DNA from 2 places in the Kitasatospora sp. NPDC096128 genome. Region 1 is predicted to be linked to the other one. Evidence: riboswitches for the same ligand, from Rfam matches in the RefSeq annotation. Region 1 holds a riboswitch; the other holds the start of a gene.
What was found. A riboswitch is a leader RNA that binds a small molecule or an ion and turns the genes downstream of it on or off. The one in region 1 is predicted to bind glycine.
Positions count from the first base shown of each region.

Region 2: linked by a shared signal. The riboswitch ahead of gcvT (glycine cleavage system aminomethyltransferase GcvT) and the one ahead of gcvP (aminomethyl-transferring glycine dehydrogenase) in region 1 are both predicted to bind glycine.

Region 1 covers NZ_JBEOSP010000010.1:211,887-226,174, reverse strand. Annotated here, with positions in the region: gene ABTY61_RS14595 (FHA domain-containing protein) at 1-455, shown strand, start outside; gene ftsR (transcriptional regulator FtsR) at 638-1,333, shown strand; gene ABTY61_RS14585 (bifunctional nuclease family protein) at 1,431-1,907, shown strand; gene ABTY61_RS14580 (MerR family transcriptional regulator) at 2,131-2,775, shown strand; gene ABTY61_RS14575 (SanA/YdcF family protein) at 2,922-3,593, shown strand; gene ABTY61_RS14570 (DNA polymerase IV) at 3,666-5,075, shown strand; gene ABTY61_RS14565 (MFS transporter) at 5,250-6,740, opposite strand; gene ABTY61_RS14560 (PRC and DUF2382 domain-containing protein) at 6,982-8,082, opposite strand; glycine riboswitch at 8,306-8,409, shown strand; glycine riboswitch at 8,411-8,542, shown strand; gene gcvP (aminomethyl-transferring glycine dehydrogenase) at 8,646-11,546, shown strand; gene ABTY61_RS14550 (DUF5999 family protein) at 11,652-11,843, opposite strand; gene ABTY61_RS14545 (hypothetical protein) at 12,272-12,844, opposite strand; gene ABTY61_RS14540 (glutamate-cysteine ligase family protein) at 13,236-14,288, shown strand, end outside.
Region 2 covers NZ_JBEOSP010000006.1:44,577-58,864, reverse strand. Annotated here, with positions in the region: gene ABTY61_RS09135 (L-serine ammonia-lyase) at 1-554, opposite strand, end outside; gene glyA (serine hydroxymethyltransferase) at 691-1,959, opposite strand; gene gcvH (glycine cleavage system protein GcvH) at 2,042-2,422, opposite strand; gene gcvT (glycine cleavage system aminomethyltransferase GcvT) at 2,523-3,644, opposite strand; glycine riboswitch at 3,891-3,995, opposite strand; gene ABTY61_RS09115 (enhanced serine sensitivity protein SseB C-terminal domain-containing protein) at 4,181-4,978, shown strand; gene ABTY61_RS09110 (enhanced serine sensitivity protein SseB C-terminal domain-containing protein) at 5,094-6,044, shown strand; gene ABTY61_RS09105 (ABC transporter permease) at 6,503-7,492, shown strand; gene ABTY61_RS09100 (ABC transporter substrate-binding protein) at 7,544-9,313, shown strand; gene ABTY61_RS09095 (ABC transporter permease) at 9,414-10,424, shown strand; gene ABTY61_RS09090 (ABC transporter ATP-binding protein) at 10,421-11,494, shown strand; gene ABTY61_RS09085 (ABC transporter ATP-binding protein) at 11,529-12,593, shown strand; gene ABTY61_RS09080 (trimeric intracellular cation channel family protein) at 12,803-13,462, shown strand; gene ABTY61_RS09075 (IclR family transcriptional regulator) at 13,368-14,144, opposite strand.

The DNA.
Region 1 (14,288 bases):
GCGGGCTGCTGCCGGAGGGGGCGGCGGAGACCACCTCGACGATCTCGATCTCGGGCCTGGAGTCCTACGACCCCTCCACCACGACCGGCACCGGCACCACGCCGGCGCTGTCGGCCGAGGTGCTGTCGGCGATCGACGCGCTGCCGCCGGGCTCGGCGCTGCTGATCGTCCAGCGCGGTCCGAACTCGGGCAGCCGGTTCCTGCTGGACTCGGACGTCACCACGGCGGGTCGTCACCCGCAGGGTGACATCTTCCTGGACGACGTCACGGTCTCCCGGCGCCACGTGGAGTTCCGCCGCACCCCGGCCGGGTTCAGCGTCGCGGACGTGGGCAGCCTGAACGGCACCTACGTCAACCGGGAGCGGATCGACGAGGTGCCGCTGAACAACGGCGACGAGGTGCAGATCGGGAAGTACCGGCTGGTGTTCTTCGCCGGCCACAACCGGGGGTACTGAAAGCAACGTCGGTAGGAGCCCGAGTGAATACGAATACCCCTTCCTCTTCTCTCGGGGCGGCCAACCCCGCATCGTCGTCCGGTCCGCAGGCGGACCGCGGCGGTCGCGGGGTGGTCGCGGGCCCCAGGCAGCCGCTCCGCCCGGACCGGCCCGTCGGCCGGCTGCGCGGCGGTGACGAACTGCTGAGCATCGGCGCGGTGCTGGCCTACCTGCGCGACGACTTCCCCGAGGTGACCATCTCCAAGATCCGCTTCCTGGAGGCGGAGGGGTTGGTCGAGCCGCAGCGCACCCCCTCGGGGTACCGCAAGTTCAGCCCCGCCGACGTGGAGCGACTGGCCTACGTGCTGCGGATGCAGCGGGACCACTACCTGCCGCTGCGGGTGATCCGTGAGCACCTGGACGCGATCGAGCGCGGCGAGGCCCCGCCCGCGCTGCCGCCGGCCGCCGACGCCCGGCCCGGCCCGATGGAGGAGGCCGACCGCGAGCTGATGGCCTCGTCCGAAGTCCCGGCCGGGGTGCGGCTGGGACGGGCCGAGCTGCTGGCCGCCGCCGAGGCGGGCGAGCCCGAGCTGGTGGAGTGGGAGTCGTACGGGCTGGTCGCGCCGGGCCCGGACGGCGGGTACGACGGAGAGGCGCTGCAGGTGGCCCGGCTGGTGGCCGAACTCGGCCGGTACGGGCTGGAGCCGCGGCACCTGAGGGCCATGAAGGCGGCGGCGGACCGCGAGATCGCCTTGGTGGAGCAGGTGGTGGCGCCGTTGCGGCGGCACCGGAACCCGCAGACCCGGGCGCACGCGGAGGCCACCGCGCGGGAGCTGGCGACGCTGTCGGTACGGCTGCACGCGGCCATGGTCCAGGCCGGTCTGCGGGCCCGGGGGTAGTCCGCGAAGCGTCCTCCGGACGGCCGGTGCACCGCGCTGACCAGCGGCGTCGGCCCTGCGCTTTCATATCCGGGGTCGGAGCCATAGGGTTGCCTGTGTGAATGAGCTCGACGTCGTGGGTGTCCGAGTGGAGATGCCTTCCAACCAGCCGATCGTGCTGCTTCGGGAGGTCGGGGGAGACCGGTACCTGCCGATCTGGATCGGCCCCGGCGAGGCGACCGCGATCGCCTTCGCCCAGCAGGGCATGACTCCGGTGCGCCCGCTGACGCACGACCTGTTCAAGGACGTCCTGGAAGCGCTCGGCCAGCAGCTCACCGAGGTCCGGATCACCGACCTGCGGGAGGGCGTGTTCTACGCCGAGCTGGTGTTCGCCGGCGGGGTCGAGGTGAGTGCCCGGCCGTCCGACGCGATAGCGCTGGCCCTGCGGACCGGTACGCCGATCTACGGGAGCGAGGAGGTGCTCGCGGAGGCGGGCATCGCGATCCCGGACGAGCAGGAGGACGAGGTCGAGAAGTTCCGCGAGTTCCTCGACCAGGTGTCGCCCGAGGACTTCGGGGGCAGCGGCCCGCAGTAGGGCGGACGGGGCTGGTCGGCCCTTCAGCGTGCCGTTTTGCCAAAAACCGTCCATCTACCCACACTAGGGGCACGAAAAACCACTCTCCTGAGTGATGTGGTTTGTCTGGCCCGGCGTGGCGATCGTTGACGGGTCATAGGGGACTGCCTACCGTCAGGAGTGGCTGTCCGGGTGGCCGATGCCCGCAGTCGGTTGCCCGCAGCACGAGTGGACGGAGGTAGGCATGAGCAGCACCGGCGATGACGCGGCCGTGGGAGGCCTGTGCACCGTGCACGTGCCGCGCACCGCTCGCACCGTGTCGGAGCGGCCCAGGACGGGCAGGTTCCCGGCCGTACAGCCGGGCCAGCCCGCGATCGAGCGGCTGGCCCCGACGTCCGAACTGGTCGGCTTCCGCGGCCCGACGGCCTGCGCGGCGGCCGGTATCACCTACCGCCAGCTGGACTACTGGGCCCGCACCGGACTGCTGGAGCCCAGCGTCCGCACCGCGTACCCGGCGACCAGTCAGCGGCTCTACAGCTTCCGCGACGTGCTGCTGCTCAAGATCGTGAAGCGGCTGCTCGACGCGGGCGTCTCGCTGCAGAACATCCGGGTGGCCGTCGCCCACCTGCAGGCGGCCGAGCAGGCCGACCTGGCCGGGCTGACGCTGATGTGTGACGGCGCGACGGTGTACGAGTGCACCACGCCGCAACAGGTGGTCGATCTGCTGAAGAGCGGTCAGGGGGTGTTCGGCATCGCGGTGGGAGCGGTCTGGCAGGAACTGGAGCTGACCCTCGGGCGGCTGCACGCGGAGCGGACCGACACCGGCGAGACGCTGGTCGGCGAGGATCCGGCGGACGAACTGGCGCAGCGGCGCAACCGGGCGGTCTGACCGGGAGCACTTCGACGGGGCCGTGGGCCGGGACGGGGAACCGTTCCGGCCCACGGCCTCGTCGTGTTGCCTGGACACGATCGAGGGAGGGGCACGTGGAGGTCGGCACCGGGATATCGGAGCTGTTGCGGCGTCGGGCCGGCGGGATGCGGGCGCGGCTGCGGGAGCGCCGGACGCAGCGCAGGGTCTTCCAGGTGACGACGGTGCTGTGCTCGCTGGCGCTGGCGCCGAGCGCCTGGCTGTGGTTCGCGGCGGGGGACCGGGTGGGCACCGTGGAGAGCGCGCCCTCGGCGCCGGTGGCGGTGGTCTTCGGTGCCGGACTGGACCAGGGCAAGCCGTCGCCGTACCTGGAGCACCGGCTGGTGGCGGCGCTGGACCTGTACCGGACGGGCAAGGTGAAGGCCGTCCTGGTGACCGGGGACAACGGGCGGATCGACTACGACGAGCCGGACGCGATGTACCGGTACCTGACCGGGCACGGGATCCCGGGGGACCGGGTGGTCCGGGACTACGCGGGCTTCGACACCTGGAACTCCTGCACCCGGGCGCACCGGATCTTCGGGGTGGACCGCGCGGTGCTGGTCAGCCAGGACTTCCACGTCCGCCGGGCGCTGGCGCTGTGCGAGGCGGCGGGGATCGACTCGTACGCGGTCGGTGTGCCGGAGCTGCACGACACCACCTGGCTGTACGGCGGGCTGCGGGAGGTCGCCGGGGCGGGCAAGGCGGCGGTCAACGCCTGGCTGCGGCCCGACCCGGTGTTCCTCGGGCCCAAGGAGGACGGCATCCCGAAGGCGCTGGCGGAAGCGGCGCAGCGGTAGCGGCGGGCCGGCGGGCGCGGGGCGTCGGCCGGGTTCGTACGCACTGTCGGACCCGTGCGCGATGATCGGCGGGTGCGATCTCTGCCGAGCATCATCCACCTCGACATGGACGCCTTCTTCGCGGCGGTGGAGCAGGCGTCCAAGCCGAGCCTGCGCGGGAAGCCGGTGATCGTCGGCGGGCTCGGCGGGCGCGGGGTGGTCTCCACGGCCTCGTACGAGGCGCGCCGGTTCGGGGTGCACTCGGCGATGCCGATGGCGCAGGCGCGGCGGCTCTGCCCCAACGCGGCCTTCCTGACCGGGCGTTTCGAGGCGTACCGGCAGAACAGCGAGATCGTGATGGGGCTGCTGCGCCAACTGTCGCCGCTGGTGCAGCCGCTGAGCCTGGACGAGGCCTTCGTCGACCTGGAGGCCGGTCCGTACGGCCCGGTGCTGTCGGAGGCGGACCACGAGACCGGGGAGCGGCTGGTGCTGGCCCTGGCGGAGGACCTGCGGGCGGACATCCGGCGGCTCACCGGGCTGACCGGTTCGGTGGGGGCGGCGGGCTCCAAGCTGATGGCGAAGATCGCCTCCGAGCAGGCCAAGCCGGACGGGCTGGTGCTGATCGAGCCGGGGGAGGAGCGGGCGGTGCTCGGCCCGATGCCGGTCCGGGCGCTGCCGGGGATCGGGCCGGCCACCGAGCAGGTGCTGCGGCGGGCCGGGCTGAGCACGGTGGCGGACCTCGCCGACGCGGGTGAGGCGGAGCTGGTCCAGTTGCTCGGGCGGGCGCACGGCGCCGGGGTCTTCCACATGTCGACAGGGCTGGACGAGCGGCCGGTGGTGGCCGATCAGGACGCCAAGTCGGTCTCGGTGGAGGACACCTACGAGGTGGACCTGGCCGACCGGGACCGGGTGCTGCGGGAGGTGGAGGCGCTGGCCGGGCGCTGCGTCCGCCGGCTGCGGGCGGCCGGGCGTTCGGGGCGGACGGTGGTGCTCAAGGTGCGGCGGTTCGACTTCTCGACGCTGACCCGCTCGGAGACCTTGGGCGGGCCCACCGACGACGAGGCGGTGATCACGGCGACGGCGCGGCGCCTCGCCGAGCAGGTGGACATCACCGGTGGGGTCCGGCTGCTCGGCGTGGGTGTGGCCCAACTGGCCGACTACACCCAGGAGGACCTGTTCGCGCAGGCGCTGCGGGAGGAGGCGGCCGAGCACGCCGAGGTGGTCGAGGCGGCGGTGGCCGAGGAGGAGCCGCAGGAGGTCGTGGTGCGGCGCTGGATGCCCGGGCAGGACGTCCGGCACGCCGAGCTGGGGCCGGGCTGGGTGCAGGGCAGCGGGGTGGGGCGGGTGACCGTGAGGTTCGAGACGCCGTGGAGCGGGCCGGGGCGGGTGCGGACCTTCGCGGTGGACGATCCGGCGCTGGAGCCGGCCCGGCCGCTGCCGCTGCGCGAGCCCGAGCCCGCGTCTGGGGACGAGAACCTCGACGGGGACGGTGAAGGCGTCTGAGGCGGGCACGGGGGCCCGGGGTGGTGCCGGGGAACGCGGAACGGCCCCACCCGGTAGGAAGTACCGGATGGGGCCGCATACCGTGCCGGACCCCGGGCGGTCGTGATGCCCTCGCGACCGAGCGGAGGCCGGGCCCGCGCGTCCTGTCCCTGAGCGCGCGGGCCGGACGCCTCGTCAGGCGTCGGTCTTGGCCAGCTGGGGGCTGGAGTCCTGCCGGGCCGCGCCGCCGACGACCGTGGCGGTCGGCTTGGCGGTGCGGATCAGGAACGGGACGGCGCCGGCGATGATGCAGACGACGGCCGTGACCCAGAACGCGTGCTTGTAGGCGTCCAGGGTGGGCAGCAGAATCGGCATCTTGATCGGGAGCTTGATGGTGTCGCCGGTCAGGATGGCGGTCATCACGGCGGTGCCGATCGCGCCGCCGACGGTGCGGAGCACGGAGTTCATGCCGTTGGCGATGCCGCTCTGCTCGACCGGGACGGCGCCGTTGATGAAGGCGGGCATCGCGGCGAAGGCGAGGCCGATGCCGAGGCCGAAGATCGCGGAGGCGGTGTAGATGTCGCCTTCGGCGCTGTGGCGCAGGGCCAGGTAGGCCATCGCGATCGCGCCGAGGACGCCACCGAGGACCAGCGGCAGGCGCGGGCCGCGGCGGGCGATCAGCAGGGCGCCGATCGGGGCGGCGATCATCGAGCCGATCGCGGACGGCAGCAGCATCACACCGGCGTGCAGGACGCTCGCGGTGAAGCCGTAGTGGGCCAGCTTCTCCGGGGTCTGGGCGAAGTTGCTGATGACCATGAACGAGCCGTACATGCCGAAGCCGATCAGCAGGCCGGCCAGGTTGGTGAAGGCGACGGCCGGGCGGCCCATCATCTTCAGGTCCACCAGCGGGTGGGCGACCTTGGTCTCGATGACGCCCCAGATCAGGGCGACCACCGCGGCGACGGCGAACAGGCCGAGGGTCTTGGTGGAGGTCCAGCCCCAGTGGTTGCCCTGGCTGACCGCGACCAGCAGGGCGGAGAGCCAGCCGGCCAGGGTGATCGCGCCGAGCGGGTCGGCGCCGCCCTCCTTGTCGGTCACCGGGTCGGTCGGGACCCGGAAGGCGACCAGGGCGACCGCGAGCAGGCCGAAGGCCAGGCCCATCCAGAAGATCGACTTGTAGTTCCAGTGCTCCAGCAGCAGGCCGGTCGCGACCAGGCCCAGGCCGGAGCCGACGCCCATCGAGGCGCTGATGGCGGCGACGCCGCCGGTCACCTTCTGCTTGGGCAGCTCGTCCCGGACGATGCTGATCGCCAGCGGCATCACGCCACCGCCGGCGCCCTGGAGGACGCGGGCGACGATCAGCCAGGTGAAGGAGTGGGTGCAGACCGCCAGCGCCGAACCGGCGACCAGGCCGGCCAGCGAGATCAGCAGCATGGGCTTGCGGCCCCGGAGGTCGCCGAAGCGGCCCAGCAGGGGAGTCAGCACGGCGGCGGACAGCAGGTTGGCGGTCATCAGCCAGGTGATGTTCGACCCGGAGACGTCCAGTTCCTTGGCCAGCGACGGCAGGATCGGGACGACCGCGGTCTGCACCACGCTGAACGACAGCATCGCCAGGATGAGGGCCGGCAGGACCCGGGCGTTGCTCTGCTTCTCGGCCGCGGTGGTGGGCTGTGGTGCCTCACTCACGGTTGCTTCCTCCCGTACATAGTGAATGAACTGAAGTAACTTTGCAGGGAGATACTTCAGAGTGTCAAATATCGAGTGGTTAAGATTTGGCAAAGGTGAAGATCTCGCCTGCCACGGACCGGCACTGACGGGCGCTCGGGCGGGGCTGCCGCCGGGGGGAGGTGCAGGTGATCTCGGGCATGACAAGGGCCCCGGATGTCGAGTCCGGGGCCCTTGCTTCGGGGCGGGCGGGGCGGGGCGGTCAGGCCAGCGGGCGCAGGGCGGCGGGGCGGGAGCCGTCGGCGACCTGGTTGAGCGGGGTGCCCGCCTCGGCGGGGGAGTCGGACGGGGTCTCGGGGGCCGTGGCGTCGTGGACCTCGACGTGCTCGCGGCGGAGCTCGTCCCGGACCACCTCCTCCTCCGTGTAGCGCTCGACCACCAGGCGGACCCGCTCGATCGGGGCGAGGTACTTGCGGACCACCGGCCGCTCCTCGCGGAGGGTGACCTCCTCGATCGCCTCGTCGATCTCCTTCTCGGTCAGCGAGTCCCGCTCGGCGTCGCTGACCGGCATCCGCTCCACCCGGACCCGTTCGCGGACCACCGGGACGCGGCGCTCGACCTGCTCGCTGGTCACGTACTTGCGCAGCTTCGCGGTGCCCAGGACGTGCCACTCGGTGGTGATCTCCAGCCGCTCCTCGCGGCAGGTGATCTCGACCGGGCCGCTGGGGGCCGAGGAGGCGGCGGTGCCGTTCGGAGCCGGCGCGGTCGCGGCGGGCTGCGGCTTCGGTTCGACCGCGGGGGCGGCGAGCGGTGCGGTCGCGGTGCCGTTGGCGACCGGTGCGGGGGTGCTGAGGGTTCGCACGTGGGCCTCCGTGGCGGTGTCGGTGCTGGTGTGGGTGGCGGTCGTGGTGGTCATGGCGGTCGTCGTGGGGCCGGGGTCGGCGGAGTGGAAGGCGATCGGCTTGGCGGTCCCGGTGGCCGTGGTGGTGCCGAAGTCGAGGTCGGGCCGGCCGTCCCGGGCGGGCTCCTCGGCGGCCGGGCGGCCGTCCACGGGGGTGTCGAGGCCGTAGTAGCGGTAGAGCTGGAGTTCCTGGGCGGGAGACAGGTGTTGGCCCACGCCGAAGTCCGGCGAGTCCTTGACCAGCGACTTGTCGTAGGGCACCCGGAGCTCGTCGCCGGAGAACTCGCTCGTGGTGAGCGGGACGAAGGCGTCCCGGCCGAAGATGCCGGTCCGGACGGCCGCCCACTCCGGATGCCCGGTGGCGTCGTCCAGGTACACCTCGTCCACCGTGCCGATCTTGTCTCCGTTGCGGTCGACCGCCTTGTGGCCGATGAGGTCCCGGGGGTCGATGTCGGTCTGCACTCTTTCCTCCAAGCGCTGCGCCTGCGGAACTCCCGCAGGTGAGGCGGCCGGAGCACCCGTCCCGTCCGCCACTTCACACCAAAAGCCATGAATCGGACGGGCGCGACCGGGGTGCGCCGGACGGGCTCGGCACTGGGCCGTCCGGGGGACGCGCGTAGACCCGGAGTGACCCGACGCACCCGTGATCGGAAGGCCTCCCGCTGGTACCCTGGGCCGCGACCGCCGAGCCCGCTCGGGAGAGTCCCCGACAGCGAAAACCGCTGGTCGGGGCGCCGAAGGAGCAACTCCTCCCCGGAATCTCTCAGGCATCCGTACCGTGCGGGATAGGTCACTCTGGAAAGCAGGGCAGGACCGCCGGCGCGGGAGCCGACGATCACCACCCTCACCGACGGTGCAAGCCGACGAAGCGCCACAGCGCGACGTGCGGGCGAAGCTCTCAGGTCCCGATGACAGAGGGGGAGGCCTTTCGGGTCCGCCCGCCCAGACCGGTCCGCTGTCCGCAGCGGCGCGGCCGACCGGCGTGCGCACCCCCGCCGGTCCGTGACCAGGAGGCCTCGACCACCATGAACGCCCAGCCGAACGCGGGACGCCCCACCAGCGCCTCGACCCTCACCGAGCTTGAGCTGGCCAGCCCCTTCGAGAACCGCCACATCGGCCCCGACGCGGCCGCGCAGGAGAAGATGCTGGCCGCCGTCGGCTACGGCTCGCTCGACGAGCTCGCCGCCACCGCCGTTCCCGAGGCGATCCGCTCCATCACCGCCCTGGACCTGCCCGGCGGCCGCAGCGAGGCCCAGGTCCTCGCCGAGCTGCGCGAGCTGGCCGGCCGCAACCAGGTGCTCCAGCCGATGATCGGCCTGGGCTACTACGGCACCTTCACCCCGCCGGTGATCCTGCGCAACGTCATGGAGAACCCGGCCTGGTACACCGCCTACACCCCGTACCAGCCGGAGATCTCGCAGGGCCGCCTGGAGGCGCTGCTCAACTTCCAGACCCTGGTCTCCGACCTGACCGGCCTGCCCACCTCCGGCTCCTCGCTGCTGGACGAGGGCACCGCGGCCGCCGAGGCGATGGCGCTGGCCCGCCGCGTCACCAAGGTCAAGGGCGGTGTCTTCCTGGTCGACGCCGAGACCCTGCCGCAGACCATCGCGGTGATCAACACCCGCGCGGTGCCGACCGGTGTCGAGGTCGTCGTCGCCGACCTGTCCGAGGGCATCCCCGCCGAGATCGCCGAGCGCGGCGTCTTCGGCGTGCTGCTCCAGTACCCGGGCGCCACCGGCGTGGTCCGCGACCTCACCCCGGTGATCGAGCAGGCGCACGGCCTGGGCGCGATCGTCGCCGTGGCCGCCGACCTGCTGGCGCTGACCCTGCTGAAGTCTCCCGGCGCGCTCGGCGCCGACATCGCCTGCGGCACCTCGCAGCGCTTCGGCGTCCCGATGGGCTTCGGCGGCCCGCACGCCGGCTACCTCTCGGTGCGCGCCGAGTACGCCCGCTCGCTGCCCGGCCGCCTGGTCGGCGTCTCCGTCGACGCCGACGGCAACCGCGCCTACCGTCTGGCCCTGCAGACCCGCGAGCAGCACATCCGTCGCGAGAAGGCCACCAGCAACATCTGCACCGCCCAGGTGCTGCTCGCCGTGATGGCCTCGATGTACGCCGTCTACCACGGCCCGGACGGCCTGGCCGACATCGCCCGCCGCACCCACCGCTACGCCGCCGCCCTCGCCGAGGGCCTGCGGGCCGGCGGCGTCGAGCTGCTGCACGGCGAGTTCTTCGACACCGTCACCGCCGTCGTCCCGGGCCGCGCCGCCGAGATCGCCGCCGCCGCCCGCGCCAACGGCATCAACGTGTTCCAGGACGGCGAGGACCGGATCTCGGTCTCCGCCGACGAGACCACCACCCGCGAGCACCTGGCCGGCGTCTGGGCCGCGTTCGGCGTCCCCGCGGTCGAGGTCGCCGAGGCCGCCGACGCGCTGCCCGCCGCGCTGCTGCGCGAGGACGAGTACCTGACCCACCCGGTCTTCCACAGCCACCGCTCGGAGACCGCCATGCTGCGCTACCTGCGCCGCCTGTCGGACCGGGACTACGCGCTGGACCGCGGCATGATCCCGCTGGGCTCCTGCACCATGAAGCTCAACGCCACCACCGAGATGGAGGCGGTGACCTGGCCCGAGTTCGGCCAGCTGCACCCCTTCGCGCCGGTCGACCAGGCCGCCGGCTACCTGACCCTGATCCGCCAGCTGGAGCAGCAGCTGGTCGAGGTCACCGGCTACGACGCCGTCTCGATCCAGCCGAACGCGGGCTCCCAGGGCGAGCTGGCCGGTCTGCTGGCCGTCCGCGCCTACCACCACGCCAACGGCGACACCCAGCGCGACGTCTGCCTGATCCCGTCCTCGGCGCACGGCACCAACGCCGCCTCCGCGGTGATGGCCGGCATGCGCGTGGTCGTGGTGAAGACCCTGGTCGACGGCGACGTGGACGTCGAGGACCTGAAGGCCAAGATCGAGCAGAACCGCGACAACCTGTCGGTGCTGATGGTCACCTACCCGTCGACCCACGGCGTGTACGAGACCCAGATCACCGACATCTGCGCCCTGGTGCACGAGGCCGGCGGCCAGGTGTACGTCGACGGCGCCAACCTGAACGCCCTGGTCGGCCTGGCCAAGCCGGGCAAGTTCGGCGCGGACGTCTCGCACCTGAACCTGCACAAGACCTTCTGCATCCCGCACGGCGGCGGCGGCCCGGGCGTCGGCCCGGTCGCGGTGCGCGCCCACCTGGCGCCGTACCTGCCGAACCACCCGCTGCAGGAGGAGGCCGGCCCGGCCACCGGCGTCGGCCCGATCTCGGCCGCGCCGTGGGGCTCGGCGGCGATCCTGCCGATCTCCTGGGCGTACGTCCGGCTGATGGGCGGCGAGGGCCTCAAGCACGCGACCCAGGTCGCCGTGCTGAACGCCAACTACATCGCCAAGCGGCTGGCGCCGCACTTCCCGGTGCTCTACACCGGCCCGGGCGGGCTGGTCGCGCACGAGTGCATCATCGACCTGCGCCCGCTGACCAAGGAGACGGGCGTGACGGTGGACGACATCGCCAAGCGCCTGATCGACTACGGCTTCCACGCGCCGACGATGTCGTTCCCGGTGGCCGGCACGCTGATGATCGAGCCGACCGAGTCCGAGGACCTGCACGAGATCGACCGGTTCTGCGACGCGATGATCGAGATCCGGGGCGAGATCGACAAGGTCGGCTCGGGCGAGTGGGCGGCCGACGACAACCCGCTGCGCAACGCCCCGCACACCGCCGCCACGCTGGCCGGCGACTGGGCGCACGGCTACTCGCGGCAGGAGGCGGTCTTCCCGGCGGGCGTGAACCCGGCGGACAAGTACTGGCCGCCGGTGAGCCGGATCGACGGCGCGTACGGCGACCGCAACCTGGTCTGCTCCTGCCCGCCGCTGGACGAGTACGGGGTCTGATCGGCCGCGCAGGAATGAGGCAGGGCCCTGGCAGAATGATTCTGCCGGGGCCCTGCCCTCTGCGCCTTCGCGCTGACCGGCTGTCGGGCGGGCTGCCGGGCGGGCTCAGGCCGCGTGGGCGACCGGGCGGTGCGGGGCGATCACCCGGCCGTCGGGCAGCAGCTCTCCGGTGTCCTCGAACATGACGACGCCGTTGCAGAGCAGGCTCCAGCCCTGCTCCGGGTGGCAGGCCACCGGCTCGGCGGCCTCGCGGTCCTCGGACTCGGCCGACGGGCACTCAGGACGGTGCTGGCACATACGTGTACCCTCGCTTCGCTCTGCGATCCTCCCCGTGGTGCGGTCACCGGAGGTCGAGCCGTCCCGGGACCGCCGTGGTGGTCGGATCCTGTCCGCGTGCCAGCCAAGTTTGACCGGCACTCAAGTGGGTAGGACAGGTGGTCCTTCCACGCTGGTTCCCAGTGTCGGCATCTGCGGACGCGCGCGCAGCCATTTGGTGACATGCGCCACAACTCCGGGGCAGAGATCACCCGTTCAGGTGGCGACGGGAGGAAATATTGCACCAGTGGGTCAGCCGCGGGATGGCCCGAAGGGGCCATGGTGGATGGCCCGCCCGGGTGGTGGCCGTTCGGGTGAGGCCGACGGGCGGGGCGGGCACCACGAAGGGCCGCCGGGCATGGTGCCCGGCGGCCGGTGCGCAGCGGTGTACGCGCGGGGGCGGCGCGGCCTCAGGAGGAGCCGAGCAGCAGGGAGCCGGCGAGCGGCGCGCGGGCGAGCAGCGGGAGCAGCTCGGCGGCCGGGTAGGCGCGGTGCGCGGTGACGCCGAGCGGGGCCGGGGCCAGTGGGATCAGCAGGTCGGCGGTCGGGCCGGCGTCGGGGCTGTGCAGCCAGAGCGCGGTGGCGTACTGGCCCGGGAAGGTGAGCAGCCGGGGCTGGCGGCGGGAGCGGGAGCTCTGGGCGAGCTGCCAGGCCTCGCGCAGCGCCCGGACGGTGGAGGAGAGGTACGGGCCGGCGGTGAAGTGGGAGAAGGTGTGGCCCTCCGGGCTCTGCACGACCTCGGCGGCGGCGGCGACTTCGGGGCCGTCCTTGATCAGGAAGCGCCAGCCGGTCCGCCGGGCGGCGGGCAGCTCGGGGCGAGGGCCGTCCAGGACGTACACGGCGAGCGGGTGCGCGGGGAGCAGTGGACCGGTCGGGTGACGCAGCGCGGCGGCGGCGGGCTGGCGCAGCGCGGTCTCCGAGTCGAGCGCGCCCAGGACGGCGCGCAGCGCGCTCGGCGGGGGCTGGGGGGTCTGCAGGGTCATGGCGGGGTCCGCCTCTCCAAGCGAGATCGGCGTGCGAATGCGGCATACCGGCGCGGCTCGGTGCGTCCACGGTGACGGGGTCCGGCCTTGTCCGGTTGTGCAGGATCGCGTTGTGCGGGATCGCGGTGCCGGCGTGGTCGTCGCCGTCGACGGGGGCCTCGGAGCGGGGACGGACCGGCCGGAGCGCAGTGCGAACTCAGCGAATTCATCGAACAAATGCGCAGGGTGATCTGTTTATCACAGGCGGTGGCGCCGAGCAAGTCTGCAGATGGCCTGAATTCTCGTCAGATGCCTTGCAATGCAAGCCAGTACGCGCATTCGGGTATCGATCTTCGAGGCGGGCATGATGCTGGCACGGTCGACCGGCCGGGTGTCTCAGGAGGAGGGGACCGTGGGCGAGAAGGTCGTGGCGACTCGGGCGGATCTGGCTGACCGGCAGCAGTACCGGCTCAAGCTCCAGGCCTGCCTGGACGCGCTCGGGCGCATGCTGCGCGAGGACCGCTTCGACCGCCCGAGGGCGGTCATGGGGCTGGAGATCGAGCTCAATCTGGCCGATGAACAGGGCCTGCCGGTCATGCGCAACGCCCAGGTGCTGAGCGCGATCGGCTCCAGCGACTTCCAGACCGAGCTGGGCCAGTTCAACATCGAGGTCAACATTGTGCCGCACCGGCTCTGCGGGCACGTCTTCGAGGAACTGCGCGAGGAGATCGACACCGGACTGCGCTACGCCGACCGGCAGGCGGCCGAGGTGGGCGCCCGGATCGTCATGGTGGGCATCCTGCCGACCCTGGAGAACGACCACACCGGGCTGGACGCGATGAGCCACAACCAGCGCTACAGCCTGCTCAGCGACCAGATCCTGGCCGCCCGGGGGGAGGACATCGCGCTGGACATCGAGGGCGTCGAGCACCTCCAACTGGAGTCGATCACCATGGTCGCCGAGGCCGCCGCGACCTCGCTGCAGCTGCACCTCCAGGTGACCCCGGAGCGGTTCTCCTCGGTCTGGAACGCCGCCCAGGCGATCTGCGGGCCGCAGCTCGCGCTCGGCGCCAACTCGCCCTTCCTGTTCGGGCGGGAGCTGTGGCGGGAGACCCGTCCGGTGCTCTTCCAGCAGGCCTGTGACACCCGTTCGGCGGAGCTCAAGGCCCAGGGCGTGCGCCCGATCACCTGGTTCGGCGAGCGCTGGGTCGACTCGGCCTACGACCTGTTCGAGGAGAACCTGCGCTACTTCCCGGCGCTGCTGCCGATCTGCGACGACGAGGACCCGCTCAAGGTGCTGGCCTCCGGCGGCGCGCCCCGGCTCGCCGAGATGCGGCTGCACAACGGCACCATCTACCGCTGGAACCGCCCGGTCTACGACGTCGCCGGCGGGGTCGCGCACCTGCGGGTGGAGAACCGGGCGCTGCCGGCCGGGCCGACGGTGGCCGACACGCTGGCCAACGCC
Region 2 (14,288 bases), on a different contig from region 1:
CTGAGCCGGAGCAGTTCGTCGCCGGTGCGGAAGGGGTACTTCAGCACGGTGTCGTCGGGCTTGACCCGGTCCGCGCCGATCGCGTCCTCGTCCACGACGAAGCCGCCGCCGACCGAGTAGTAGGTCTTCTCCAGCAGGGTCGAGCCGTCCGCCGCGAACGCCCACAGGGTCATGCCGTTGGCGTGGTACGGCAGCGAGCGGCGCCGGTGCAGGATCAGCTGGCTGTCGGGGTCGAAGTCGACGGGGTGCTCGCCGAGCAGGTTGATCCGCTTCTCGGCGGTGATCCGCTCGACGTCCTTGTCCGCCTGGTCGACGTCGACGCTGCGGGGCGAGTTGTTCTCCAGGCCCAGCAGGACGGCCTTCGGGGTGCCGTGGCCGTGGCCGGTGGCGCCCAGCGAGCCGTACAGCTCGGCGCGCACGCCGGTCACCTGCTCCAGCAGGCCTTCGGAACGCAGGCGGCGGGCGAACATCCGGGCGGCGCGCATCGGGCCGACGGTGTGGGAACTCGACGGGCCGATGCCGATGGAGAAGAGGTCGAAGACGCTGATGGCCACGGAGGACGTCCTTGTCTGGTCTCGTGGAAGGACTGGGCGGTGCACGGAACGGGGCACCGCGCGCACTGTCCAGTGTGCGCGGTGCCCCGGAGCGACAGGCGCCCGGCCGGAGTGAGGCCGGTCACCCGTGGCCGAACTAGAGGTTCGGGTAGAGCGGGTACTTCTCGGCCAGGGCGGTGACCCGGGCCTTGAGCGCGGCGGCGACGGTCTCGTCGAAGGCGGGCTTGAGCGCCTCGGCGATGACGTCGGCGACCTCGCGGAAGTCCTCGGCCTGGAAGCCGCGGGTGGCCAGGGCCGGGGTGCCGATCCGCAGGCCCGAGGTGACCATCGGCGGGCGGGGGTCGTTCGGGACGGCGTTGCGGTTCACCGTGATGCCGACCTCGTGCAGCCGGTCCTCGGCCTGCTGGCCGTCGAGCTGGCTGTTGCGCAGGTCGACCAGGACCAGGTGGACGTCGGTGCCGCCGGACAGCACCGAGGCGCCGGCCTCGGCGACGTCGGCCTGCAGCAGGCGCTCGGCGAGGATCTTGGCGCCCTCCAGGGTGCGCTGCTGGCGCTCCTTGAAGTCCTCGGAGGCGGCGACCTTGAAGGCGACGGCCTTGCCCGCGATCACGTGCTCCAGCGGACCGCCCTGCTGGCCCGGGAAGACCGCGGAGTTGATCTTCTTGGCCCACTCGGCCTTGGACAGGATGACGCCGCCGCGCGGGCCGCCCAGGGTCTTGTGGGTCGTGGTGGTGACCACGTCCGCGTACGGCACCGGGTTCGGGTGCAGGCCCGCGGCCACCAGGCCGGCGAAGTGCGCCATGTCCACCATGAGCAGCGCGCCGACCTCGTCGGCGACCCGGCGGAACGCGGCGAAGTCCAGCTGGCGCGGGTAGGCGGACCAACCGGCGATGATCAGCTTCGGCTGGTGCTCCTTGGCGAGGCGCTCGACCTCGGCCATGTCGACCTGGCCGGTCTTCTCGTCGACGTGGTACGCGGCCACGTTGTAGAGCTTGCCGGAGAAGTTGATCTTCATGCCGTGGGTCAGGTGACCGCCGTGGGCCAGGCTCAGGCCCAGGATGGTGTCGCCCGGCTGGATCAGCGCGAACATCGCGGCGGCGTTGGCCTGCGCGCCCGAGTGCGGCTGGACGTTGGCGTGCTCGGCGCCGAACAGGGCCTTGACCCGGTCGATCGCGATCTGCTCCACCACGTCGACGTGCTCGCAGCCGCCGTAGTACCGGCGGCCGGGGTAACCCTCGGCGTACTTGTTGGTGAGCACCGAACCCTGGGCCTCCATGACCGCCACCGGGGCGAAGTTCTCGGAGGCGATCATCTCCAGCGTGGTCTGCTGGCGGTGCAGCTCGGCGTCGACCGCGGCGGCGATCTCCGGGTCGAGGGCGTGCAGGGACTGGTTGAGAACCGTCATGGTGTGGTCTTCCCGGGGAGGAGAGCGGAGGGACGGTGGGGGTGGGACGGGCCGCGGTGCGGCGGCCCGCCCCGGGGGTGGCTCAGCCCTCGGCGTGGGTGAGCTTGTCGTACTCGGCGGCGCTGAGCAGCGTGTCGGTGGCCTCCACGCGGACCTTGAACAGCCAGCCGCCCTCGAACGGGGCGCTGTTGACCAGGCTGTTGTCGTCCAGGACGTCCTGGTTGACCTCGGTGACCTCGCCGGTCACCGGGGAGTACAGGTCGCTGACCGACTTGGTCGACTCCAGCTCGCCACAGGTCTCGCCGGCGGTCACCGTGTCGCCGACCTCGGGGAGCTGCACGTAGACGATGTCACCGAGCGCGTCGGCGGCGTGCTTGGTGATGCCGACCGTCGAGACACCGTCCTCGGCGGCGGTCAGCCACTCGTGCTCCTTGGTGTACTGCAGGTGCTGGGGGTTGCTCATGGCGTCATTCTCCAGGATGGGAAGCGGGTACGACGCAGCGGGCCGCCGCACGGACGGCTCCGACGTGCGCGGACGGGAAAACGAGGGGGCCGCTACGGCCTCAGCGGGCGCGCTTGTAGAACGGCAGCGCGACGACCTGGACCGGCTCGTGCTTGCCGCGGACGTCCACCGCGACGGTGCCGCCGGGGGTGGCGTGGGCCGCGTCGACGTAGGCCATCGCGATCGGCTTGCCCAGCGTCGGGGACGGCGCGCCCGAGGTGATCCGGCCGATCGGGGCGCCCTCGGTGGAGACCACCGTGTACTCGGCGCGCGGCACCCGCTTGCCCTCGGACACCAGGCCGACCAGCACCTTCGGCGGGTTGGACTCGGCCGCGGCGGCGGCCCGCTCCAGCGCCTTGCGGCCGATGAACGCGCCCTCGTTGGTGGTCTTGTCGAAGCGCACGACCCGGCCCAGACCGGCGTCGAACGGGGTCAGGTCGGTGGACAGCTCGTGCCCGTACAGCGGCATGCCCGCCTCCAGGCGCAGCGTGTCACGGCAGGACAGGCCGCACGGGACCAGGCCGCGGCCCTCGCCGGCGGCGGTCAGCGCCTGCCAGACCGGCTCGGCGTCGGCCGGGGCGCAGAAGATCTCGAAGCCGTCCTCGCCGGTGTAGCCGGTGCGGGCCAGCAGGACGGACTTGCCGGCGACGGTGGCCGGGAGGATCGCGTAGTACTTGAGGCCGGGCAGGTCGGCGTCGGTGGTCCCGGCCAGGATGCCGGTGGCCTCCGGGCCCTGGACGGCGATCAGCGCGTAGGTGTCGCGGTCGTCGGTGACGACGGCGTCGAAGCCCTTGGCCCGGGCGATCAGCTCGTCCAGCACCAGCTGGGCGTTGGAGGCGTTGGCGACGACCAGGAAGGCGTCCTCGCGCAGCCGGTAGACGATCAGGTCGTCCAGGATGCCGCCGTCCTCGGCGCAGATCATGGTGTAGCGGGCGCGCAGCTCGCCGAGCGCGGAGACGAAGCCGACCAGCGCGTGGTCCAGCATCTCGCCGGCCTGCGGGCCGGTGACGGTGATCTCGCCCATGTGCGAGAGGTCGAACAGGCCGGCCTTGGTGCGGACGGCGAGGTGCTCCTCGCGCTCGCTGCCGTAGCGCAGCGGCATGTCCCAGCCGGCGAAGTCGGTCATGGTCGCGCCGAGGGCGCGGTGCAGCGCGTCGAGCGCGGTCAGGCGGAGGGACGACATGGCCAGGAACTCCTCGGTCGGGGCACTCAGGGGTGCGCGCGCCGGACCGGACCCGCTCGGGGACCGACCCCGCGCGCGGGCATGCGGCGGCGTGGGTCTCCCCATCTGTCGTCGAACCTGAGAGCTTCACCGCCCACCTGCCCGCAGCCGGCACCAGCGTCGGCTGGTTCCAGCATCGGGGACAGGACGGCGGCTTGCACCGTGGGTGGGCGCGCGAGCGGGTCGCGCGCCGCTTTCCAGATGTGCCTAACCCGCGCGGTAGGGGGGCCTGAGAGATTCCGGGGAGGACTTGCTCCTTCGGCGCCGGCTGTGCCTCCTGAGGGGCACTCCGGGCTCTCCCGCGCGGGTTCGAGCGGCCGGTGTGGAGTTGTGGGGGCCCGCGGCGCATGCCGTCGGACGCGCACATCATGGCACGTCCGCGCGGAGGAGGGGAGAGGGCCCCGGTCACACCGAGGTCGGGCGCACCCACGCCCTAAACTCTCCCCGTCGGCGCAGCAGTGGGCGGCCGACCCGGCAGGAGGCCGGATCGGCGGCGCATGGAGTACCCGGTGGAGCAGCAGCAGGGGTGGGACGGGCCGCAGGCGGTGCCGTCGGGCGGCGCGTGGCCGGCCAACGAGCTGGAGCAGGTGCTGACGGCCGCGCTGGGCGACCCGGGGGCGACCCCGCGGGTGATCGAGGTGCTGGCCCGCAGCCAGGTGTGGATCCCGCTGCCGGCCGGGGGCGACCCGGCCGGGCAGTCGCTGGACCTGCCGACCGTGGAGCTGGCCGGGGCCCCGTACGTGCCGGTGTTCTCCTCGCAGGAGGTGTTCCTCCAGCAGGCGCCGGGGATGGCCTTCGCGGTCGCGCCGGCCTGGGAGTTCGCCCGCGGGCTGCCGCTGGGCGTGGGCATCGCGGTCAACCCCGAGGCGGCGGTGGGCATCCCGGTGCCGCCGCAGGGCGTGGCGGAGCTGCGCCGCGGCCCGCGCGAGGACCGCTGGGAGCAGCAGCCGGAGGCGCCGACGGGCGGCCGGGTGGCCCTGCGCGAGCCGGTGCCGGGCGAGGACCCGGAGCACTTCCTGGCCGCCTGCCGGGCGGAACTGTCTTCCCTGCCGGGGGTGTTGACCGCGCGCCGGGCGCTGGCCAGCATCGAGGGCGAGCCGACCGTGATGTTCGTGGGCGTGCAGCTGGACCCGGCGGCCCCGGCCGACCCGGCTGCGGTGAACGAGGCGCTCGGGCGGGCGCTGGGAACCGCGCCGCTGCCGGGCGGCGTCCACCTCGTGCTGCTCGACCTCGCCGACGACCCGGTGGTCGAGTGGCTGTTGACCCGGGTCATGCCCTTCTACTCGCGGGTGTGAGCGGGGATCCTTCACAGGCACGTCGCCGTGGCGGTGGCCGGTGCCGCGCCATAGGGTGCGTGCAGGCGGCTGACGGGCCGGCGGGTTCAGGAAAGAGGCGCGGCGAGGTGGGCGCATGAGTGCGGGAACGGGAGCGGGCGGGGCGCCGGGGTCCTGGGGCCAGGCTCCGGCCGGACGCCCGGGCGCGGACCCGGGCGGGTTGGAGCAGGCCCTGCGCGAGGTCGCGCCGGAGCGCTTCGACGCGTACGAGCGGCTGCTGCACGCGCTGGCCGACGGCCAGGTCTGGATGCTGCTCTGGCACGGCACACCGGGCAGCCCGGACGCCCAGTACGGGAACATGGAGATCAGCGGCCACGGGTACGCGCCGGCCGTCACCTCGCCCGAGCAGCTGACCGCCTCCGGCTGGGCCCGGGCCCACGAGGTCATCTCGGGGCGGGAGATCGCCGCTTCGCTGTACCGCACCCGCTGGGGCCTGTGGCTGAACCCGCACGCGCCGGGCGGCGGGGTCGGGGTGCCGTGGGCGGACCTGCGGCGGGTGGCCGCGGGCCTGGACCGGCTGCCGGCCGGTCCGTTGAAGCTGAGCGAGCCGCAGGTGAACGCCCAGCAGTTCTTCGCGCTGCTGGAGCGGCAGGCCGGCGAGGTGCGCGCGGTGCGGGCGCTGCGCCGGGCCTGGGTGCAGCCGGCGGTGGGGGAGCCGTACCTGGCGATCGGCCTGGACCTGTACGAGAGCTCGCCGCCGGCCGTGGAGGCGGTGCGGGCGCTGATGCAGCGGGCGATCGCGGTGGCCCCGGAGGGGCTCGCGGTGTCCACGGTGGCGATGGCGGACGAGTTCGACCCGGTGGCGCTGTGGATGCGCGCCAACGCGCGGCCGTTCTTCGACCGGGAGGCCGGGCGCCCGCCGACCGGTCCGTACCCGTCGGTGCCGCCGCCGTACCCGGGGCAGTCGATGCCCGGCCAGTCGATGCCGGGGCAGTCGATGCCGGGCTACGCGTACGGTGCCCAGCCGCCCGCGCCCGGCTGGGGTCAGCAGCCCCAGCGGCAGTGGCCCGGCTACCCAGGGCGCTGATTGGCAAACGCAGGAATTGCCAAAATCTTTCAGACGAAGCCGACTTGATTCGCCATCAGGTCGGCTTCGGTCGTTTCCGGGCGAATTTCCACACTCTCCGCAGACGTAGCTTGACATGCCTGTTACACCCGTGTGAAGAGGTATATGCCGAAGACCGGACGGGTGCATGCAGGCAGATCACAGTTGGGCATCTGTCGGTTGTCAGGGCTGGCGCAAGCCAGTTCGGATAGCAGAGAGTTCTGCGCAACGCATCGCGCGTCTGGAAACCCCACGAAGGTGAACGCGCACGCCGACCGCTCGATCCACGCGACGCCCATCCCGCGTGGAGGCAGTGCCCGTGCACGACGCACTGCCGCGACCACCTGCTCCTAGCACCTCCGCACGTCCGCAGCCGTACCGCCGAAGCCGGCGCCCGGCACCCGTGGGCCGGCCACCGTCGGCGAGGGGACCAACTGACCATGACCGCACCCATCACTACCGCCGGGAACGAACCCGAGGCGCCCGCCTCCCCGAGCCCGGCCAAGACGATCGAGGGCCGCTCCCTCGGTCGGATCGCCTGGACCCGCTTCAAGCGGGACAAGGCCGCCGTCGCCGGCGGCGTCGTGGTGATCCTGCTGATCCTCCTGGCCGTGCTGTCCGGGCCGCTCGAGGCCCTGTTCGGGCTCGACCCCGACACGCCGAACTCGGACCTGCTGGACGCCAACCTCGGTGGACTCCCGCTCGGTGACTGGGGCGGGATGAGCGGGGACCACCTGCTCGGCATCGACCCGCTGCAGGGCCGCGACCTGCTCGCCCGCGTGGTCGACGGCTCCTGGGTCTCCCTGCTGGTCGCCTTCGGCGCGACCCTGCTGTCCAACACCATCGGCACCGTGCTCGGCGTGATGGCCGGCTACTACGGCGGCTGGGTGGACACCCTGATCAGCCGGCTGATGGACGTCTTCCTGGCGTTCCCGCTGCTGCTGTTCGCCATCGCGATCTCCGCCTCGCTCCAGGGCGGCGCGTTCGGCCTGCACGGCCTCCCGCTGCACATCCTGGTGCTGATCTTCGTGATCGGCTTCTTCAACTGGCCCTACATGGGCCGGATCGTGCGCGGGCAGACCCTCTCGCTGCGCGAGCGGGAGTTCGTCCACGCGGCCCGCAGCCTCGGTGCGCGCGGCCCGTTCATCCTGTTCAAGGAGCTCCTGCCCAACCTGGTCGGCCCGATCCTGGTCTACTCGACCCTGCTGATCCCGACCAACATCCTCTTCGAGGCCGGGCTGAGCTTCCTCGGCGTCGGCATCCAGCCCCCGCAGTCCTCCTGGGGCGGCATGCTCGCCGACGCGAAGAACTACTACCAGGTCGACCCCCAGTACATGGTGGTCCCCGGTGTGGCGATCTTCATCACCGTGCTCGCGTTCAACCTGCTCGGCGACGGGCTGCGTGACGCCCTCGATCCCAAGAGCAACTGACCCTCCGTCAGGCCCTCCCTCCTCCACATCCTCAAGGGGTTGATCTCACCCATGCGCAGGTCCCGTACCGTCGCCTTGACCGCCCTGGCCGCCGCCGCGGTCCTGGTCGTCACCGGCTGCACCTCCAGCACGAAGAGCACCGGCAGCAGCTCCACCTCGGCCGACTCCAGCGGCGGTGGTGCCGACGCGGCCACCAAGCAGATCGTCAACGTCTCGGACAAGAAGGGCGGGACGGTCACCTACGAGATGAAGGGCACCCCGGACTCCCTCGACCCGGGCAACACCTACTACGCGTACATCTACAACTTCTCGCGCCTGTACGCGCGTCCGCTGACCACCTTCAACCCGGCCGCCGGCGCGGACGGCAACAAGCTGGTCCCGGACCTCGCCGAGTCGATGGGCAAGGTCAGCCCGGACGGCCTGATCTGGACGTACAAGCTGCGCGCGGGCCTCAAGTACGACGACGGCACCCCGATCACCTCCAAGGACGTCAAGTACGCCGTGGAGCGCTCGAACTTCGCGCCCGAGGTGAACTCCAACGGCCCGACGTACTTCCACGACCTGCTGGTCGACAACCCGACGCCGTACCAGGGTCCGTACAAGGACAAGACCGGCGACCTCAAGTCGATCGAGACGCCGGACGACACCACGATCGTCTTCCACCTGCAGCACCCCTTCGCGGACTTCGACTACCTGGTCAGCGCCCCGCAGACCGCGCCGGTCCCGCAGGCCAAGGACACCGGTGCCGACTACGTGAAGCACATCGCGTCCTCGGGCACCTACAAGTTCGAGACCTACGAGGACGGCAAGCAGGCCGTCCTGGTCCCGAACACCAACTGGGACAAGAGCACCGACCCGATCCGGAAGCAGCTGCCGGACAAGATCGTGCTCAAGATGAACATCGACCAGGCCACCATCGACAAGGACCTGCTGGCCGGCAACGCCCAGGCCGACCTGGTGGGCGGCGGCGTCGACCCGCAGACCCAGGCGCAGATCCTGCGCGACTCGAAGCTCAAGGCGAAGACCGACAACGCCTACGGCGGCCGCCTGGTCTACATGGCGATCAACAGCAAGGTCGCGCCGTTCGACAACATCGAGTGCCGCAAGGCCGTCCAGTTCGCGCTCGACAAGGTCGCGGTGCAGACCGCGCTCGGCGGCCCGATCCGCGGCCAGGTGGCCAGCACCGTCCTCCCGCCGGACATCCCGGGCCACCAGGACTTCAACCTGTACGAGACCAAGGACAACAAGGGTGACCAGGCCAAGGCCAAGGACTCCCTGAAGGCCTGCGGCAAGGACGGCGGCTTCAGCACCGTGCTGTCGGCCCGCACCGAGCGCGCGACCGAGGTCGCCGCGGCCACCGCGATCCAGGCGCAGCTGAAGAACATCGGCATCAACGTCGAGATCCAGCAGTTCCCGCAGGGCAAGTACCTGACCGACTCGGCCGGTGCGCCGCAGTACACCCAGGACCACAACATCGGTCTGATGATGATGCAGTGGGGCGCCGACTGGCCGACCGGCTACGGCTTCCTGCAGCAGATCGTCGACGGCCGCGCGATCAAGGCCTCCGGCAACAGCAACCTGGCCCAGCTGAACGACCCGGCCGTCAACAAGATGCTCGACGACGCCGCGATCAGCCCGGACCAGGCCGCCCGCGAGAAGATCTACGGCGACATCGACAAGAAGGTCATGGAGTCCGCGGTGTACGTCCCGCTGACCGACTTCAAGGTCTTCCTGTACCGCCCGGACAGCGCCACCAACGTCGCCTCCACCTCGGCCTTCTCGGGTGAGTACGACTACCTGAACATCGGCACCACCAAGTAAAGAGCCTGGCTCCGCAATCCCTGAAGGCAGGTGAAGGCAGCGGCGCCCGCCGCCGTCCGGCAGATCCCGGACGGCGGCGGGCCGCCGGAGCCGCCCAACTGTGTTTGCCTACATCATCCGCAGGATCCTCGCGGCCGTGGCGCTGCTGGTCGTCGTCAGCGCGGTCACCTTCGCGATCTTCTTCCTGCTCCCGCGCATCGCCGGCGAGACCACCGACCAGCTGGCGGCGCAGTACATCGGGAAGAACCCCTCGCCCGAGGCGATCCAGGTGGTCAAGCAGAACCTCGGCTTCGACCAGCCGCTGTACACCCAGTACTGGAACTTCCTCAAGGCGCTGTTCACCGGTGCCGAGTACAAGTTCGGTCCGGAACCGGCCACCTGCCACGTGCCCTGCTTCGGCTACTCCTTCAAGAACCACCTGGAGGTCTGGCCGGAGATGACCAGCCGGATCCCGGTGACCATCTCGCTCGCCATCGGCGCGGCGGTGCTCTGGCTGGTCTCCGGTGTCACCACCGGCGTGATCTCCGCCCTCAAGCCGCGCTCGATCTTCGACCGGCTCTCCATGGGCATCGCCCTGGCCGGCGTCTCGCTCCCGGTCTTCTTCACCGGCGCCCTGCTGCTGACCGTGTTCAGCTACGAGTGGCCGATCCTGGACAACCTGGAGTACGTCGACTTCACCGCCGACCCGCTGATGTGGGCCCGCAACCTGATCCTCCCGTGGATCTCGCTGGCCTTCCTCTACTCCGCCCTCTACGCCCGGCTCACCCGCGCCGGGATGCTGGAGACGATGAGCGAGGACTACATCCGCACCGCCCGGGCCAAGGGCCTGGTCGAGCGCAAGGTCGTGGTCAAGCACGGGCTGCGCTCCGCGCTCACCCCGATCGTCACCATCTTCGGCATGGACCTCGGCCTGCTGCTCGGCGGTGCGCTGATCACCGAGCAGGTCTTCTCGCTCAAGGGCATCGGCCAGTTCGCCGTCCAGGCGATCTCCGACAACGACCTGCCCAAGATCCTCGGCGTCACCCTGCTCGCCGCCTTCTTCATCGTCGCCTGCAACCTCGTGGTCGACCTCCTGTACGCCCTCGTCGACCCCCGCGTGAGGCTCTCGTGACCGACCTCCAGAAGACCCCGGCGGACACCGCGCCCACCTCCCCGGGCGACGACCCCTTCCTGTCCGTCCGCGACCTGCGGATCCACTTCGACACCGACGACGGCCTGGTCCGCTCGGTGGACGGGGTCAGCTTCGACCTGCACAAGGGCCGTACCCTCGGCATCGTCGGCGAGTCCGGCTCCGGGAAGTCCGTCACCTCGCTCGGCATCATGGGCCTGCACCGCTCCAAGCGGGCCCGGATCAGCGGCGAGATCCGGCTGGCCGGCGAGGACCTGCTCGCGGCCGGGCCGGACCGGGTGCGCCAACTGCGCGGCCGCGAGATGGCGATGATCTTCCAGGATCCGCTGACCGCGATGCACCCCTACTACACCGTCGGCGCGCAGATCGTCGAGGCGTACCGGGTGCACCACCCGCAGGCCGGCAAGAAGCAGGCCAGGGCCCGCGCGATCGAGATGCTCGACCGGGTCGGCATCCCGCAGCCGGACCGCCGGGTGGACGACTACCCGCACCAGTTCTCCGGCGGCATGCGCCAGCGCGCGATGATCGCCATGGCCCTGGTCAACGACCCCTCGCTGCTGATCGCCGACGAGCCCACCACGGCCCTGGACGTCACCGTCCAGGCGCAGATCCTGGACCTCATCCGGGACCTCCAGCAGGAGTTCGGCTCCGCCGTCATCATCATCACCCACGACCTCGGGGTGGTCGCCGAGCTGGCCGACGACATCCTGGTCATGTACGGCGGCAAGTGCGTCGAGCGCGGCCCCGCCGAGAGCCTCTTCGACGCGCCCGAACACCCCTACACCTGGGGCCTGTTGGGCTCGATGCCGCGCCTGGACCGGGAGCTGCAGGACCGGCTCGTGCCGGTCAAGGGCACCCCGCCCAGCCTGATCAACGTGCCCTCCGGCTGCGCCTTCCACCCGCGCTGCCCGTACGCCGCCCTGACCGGCGGGCGCTCCGCGAGCGAGGTCCCGGTGCTGGCCGAGGCCGCGTCCGGACACTTCGCGGCCTGCCACCTGGCGGCCGACGAGCGGCACCGCATCTTCGCCGAAGAGATCGCGCCCCGGCTGTGAGCCCGGCCTCGTACCACCTTTCTGGAGACCACCGATGACGGACACTCAGGGAGCTGCACCCCTCTCCCGGGGGGTTGAGGCCTCTCCGGCACCCGCCCCCGCCCGCGAGCCGCTGCTGAAGGTGACCGGCCTGACCCGGCACTTCCCGATCCGCGGCGGACTGCTGCGGCGCCAGACCGGCGCGGTGCGGGCGGTCGACGGCATCGACTTCACCGTCAACGCCGGTGAGACGCTCGGCGTCGTCGGCGAGTCCGGCTGCGGCAAGTCCACCATGGGGCGGCTGGTCACCCGGCTCGACGAACCCACCGGCGGGACCATCGAGTTCGAGGGCACCGACATCAGCCACCTGGGCGCCGGGGCGATGCGGCCGCTGCGCCGCGACATCCAGATGATCTTCCAGGACCCGTACTCCTCGCTGAACCCCCGGCACACCGTCGGCACCATCGTCAGTGCGCCGTTCAAGCTGCAGGGCGTCCAGCCCGAGGGCGGCGTCAAGAAGGCCGTCCAGGACCTGCTGGAGCTGTGCGGGCTCAGCCCCGAGCACTACAACCGCTACCCGCACGAGTTCTCCGGCGGCCAGCGCCAGCGCATCGGCATCGCCCGGGCGCTCGCGCTCAAGCCGAAGATGATCATCGCGGACGAGCCGGTCTCGGCCCTGGACGTGTCGATCCAGGCGCAGGTGGTCAACCTGCTGGACGACCTCCAGCAGGAGCTCGGCCTGACCTACCTGATCATCGCGCACGACCTCTCGGTGGTCCGGCACGTCTCCGACCGGGTGGCGGTGATGTACCTGGGCAAGATCGTCGAGATCGCCGACCGCGACTCGCTCTACCGCAGCCCGATGCACCCCTACACCAACGCCCTGATGTCGGCCGTCCCGGTGCCCGACCCGCGCCGGCGCCAGCAGGGCGGACGCGAGCGGATCCTGCTCAAGGGCGACGTGCCCTCGCCGATCAACCCGCCCAGCGGCTGCCGGTTCCGGACCCGCTGCTGGAAGGCGCAGGACGTGTGCGCGAGCCAGGAGCCGCCGCTGGCGGTGCTGAAGACCGGGCACCAGGTGGCCTGCCACTTCCCCGAGCAGAGCGAGGGGAACGATTGAGCACAGTCCCGGGCAGGGCGAGGGGAACGATTAGGCACAGTCCCGGGCAGGGCGAGGGGAACGATTAGGCACAGTCCCGGGCAGGGCGAGGGGAACGATGAGGCACGGCCTGGAGCGGAGCGCGGCGACCGATGGGGCACGGCCCGGAGAATGCCGCTGACTGAGCCCGTAGCGGAGGGGAGGGTTCCGCGCAGGTCATAGTTGTTCCCGTGACCTCGCAGATCTTCCCCTCCGACGTGCAGCAGTCGCTGGACCTCGTCGGCATCTTCGTCTTCGCGCTCTCCGGGGCGCTGCTCGCCGTCCGCAAGAACATGGACATCTTCGGGATCTGTGTGCTGGCCGAGGTCACGGCCCTCGGCGGCGGGGTGATGCGCGACCTGGTGATCGGCGCGACCCCGGTGGCCGCCTTCACCAACCTCGGCTACTTCCTCACCCCGCTCGCCGCCGGCCTGGTGGTGTTCTTCCTGCACCCCGAGGTCGAGCGGATCAACCGGGCGGTGCAGACCCTGGACGCCCTCGGCCTCGGCCTGTTCTGCGTCACCGGCACCGCCAAGGCGCACGACTACGGGCTCGGCGCGGTCGCCGCCGTCGCGCTCGGCATGGTGACCGCGGCCGGCGGCGGGGTGATCCGCGACGTGCTGGCCGGGGAGATCCCCTCGCTGCTGCGCTGGGACCGCGAGATCTACGCCGTCCCGGCCCTGGTCGGCGCCGCCCTGGTGGCCGTGCTGATCGGTGCCGACCGGCTCACCGGCGCCACCGGGACGGCCGCCGCGCTCACCGCCTTCGGACTGCGGATGCTCGCCCTGAAGTACGGCTGGCGTGCCCCGCGGGCCTGGCACCGCAACGGTTCTCGCACCAGCGAGGAGTAGGCGAGCCGCCGCAGGCGAGCGAGATCGCCTCGGCCGTGCAGAGCAGCTCCGGCAGCATCCGGGCCAGCTCGGCGGCCGGCACCTGGCCGGCCGGGGCGCTCAGCGCGCAGGCCGCGACCGTCCGCCCGCCGCTGCCCGCGACCGGCGCGGCCACGCAGGTCACCGGCTCCCGGTGCTCGGCCGACTCGGCCGCCCAGCCCCGGCGGCGCACCGCCGCCAGCTCGGCCGGCAGCTCCTCCTCGCGCACGCCGTCCTCCGGCAGCCCGGCGAGCAGCACCCGCCCGACGGCCGTCCCGGTCACCGGGGCGCGCCGCCCGATCCGCGTCGGCCGGGCGGCCGACGGCGCGGCCACCTCGTCCAGGTAGAGCACCTCGCCGTCGTGCAGCACGGCCAGCTGCACGGTGTAGCCGCAGCGGGCGTTGAGCGCGGCCAGGTAGGGCGCGGCGACCTGCCGGACGTCGAAGTCCTCCAGCGCCCGGTGGGCCAGCGACAGCACCCGCCCGCCGATCCGGTAGCGCAGGTCGGGCTGGCGCCGGACGAACCCGTGCTCCTCCAGGGTGCGCAGCAGCCGCAGCGCGGTGGACTTGTGCACCCCGAGGCTGCTCGCGGCCTGCTCCAGCGAGAGCGGCCCGTCGCCGAGCGAGCCGAGCAGCGTCAGCGCGCGGTCGACCGACTGCGACATGACGCCCCCTGGAACGCTGGAACCCGATGGAGAAGTGGTCGTCAGGCTAACCGCTGGGCGGCGCAGTGGTACAAACCAGTGCCGGACGCCGCCGCCCGGAGGCCGCGGCCGGTGGCTTGATCGGTGCGCACCCCGGACAGCACC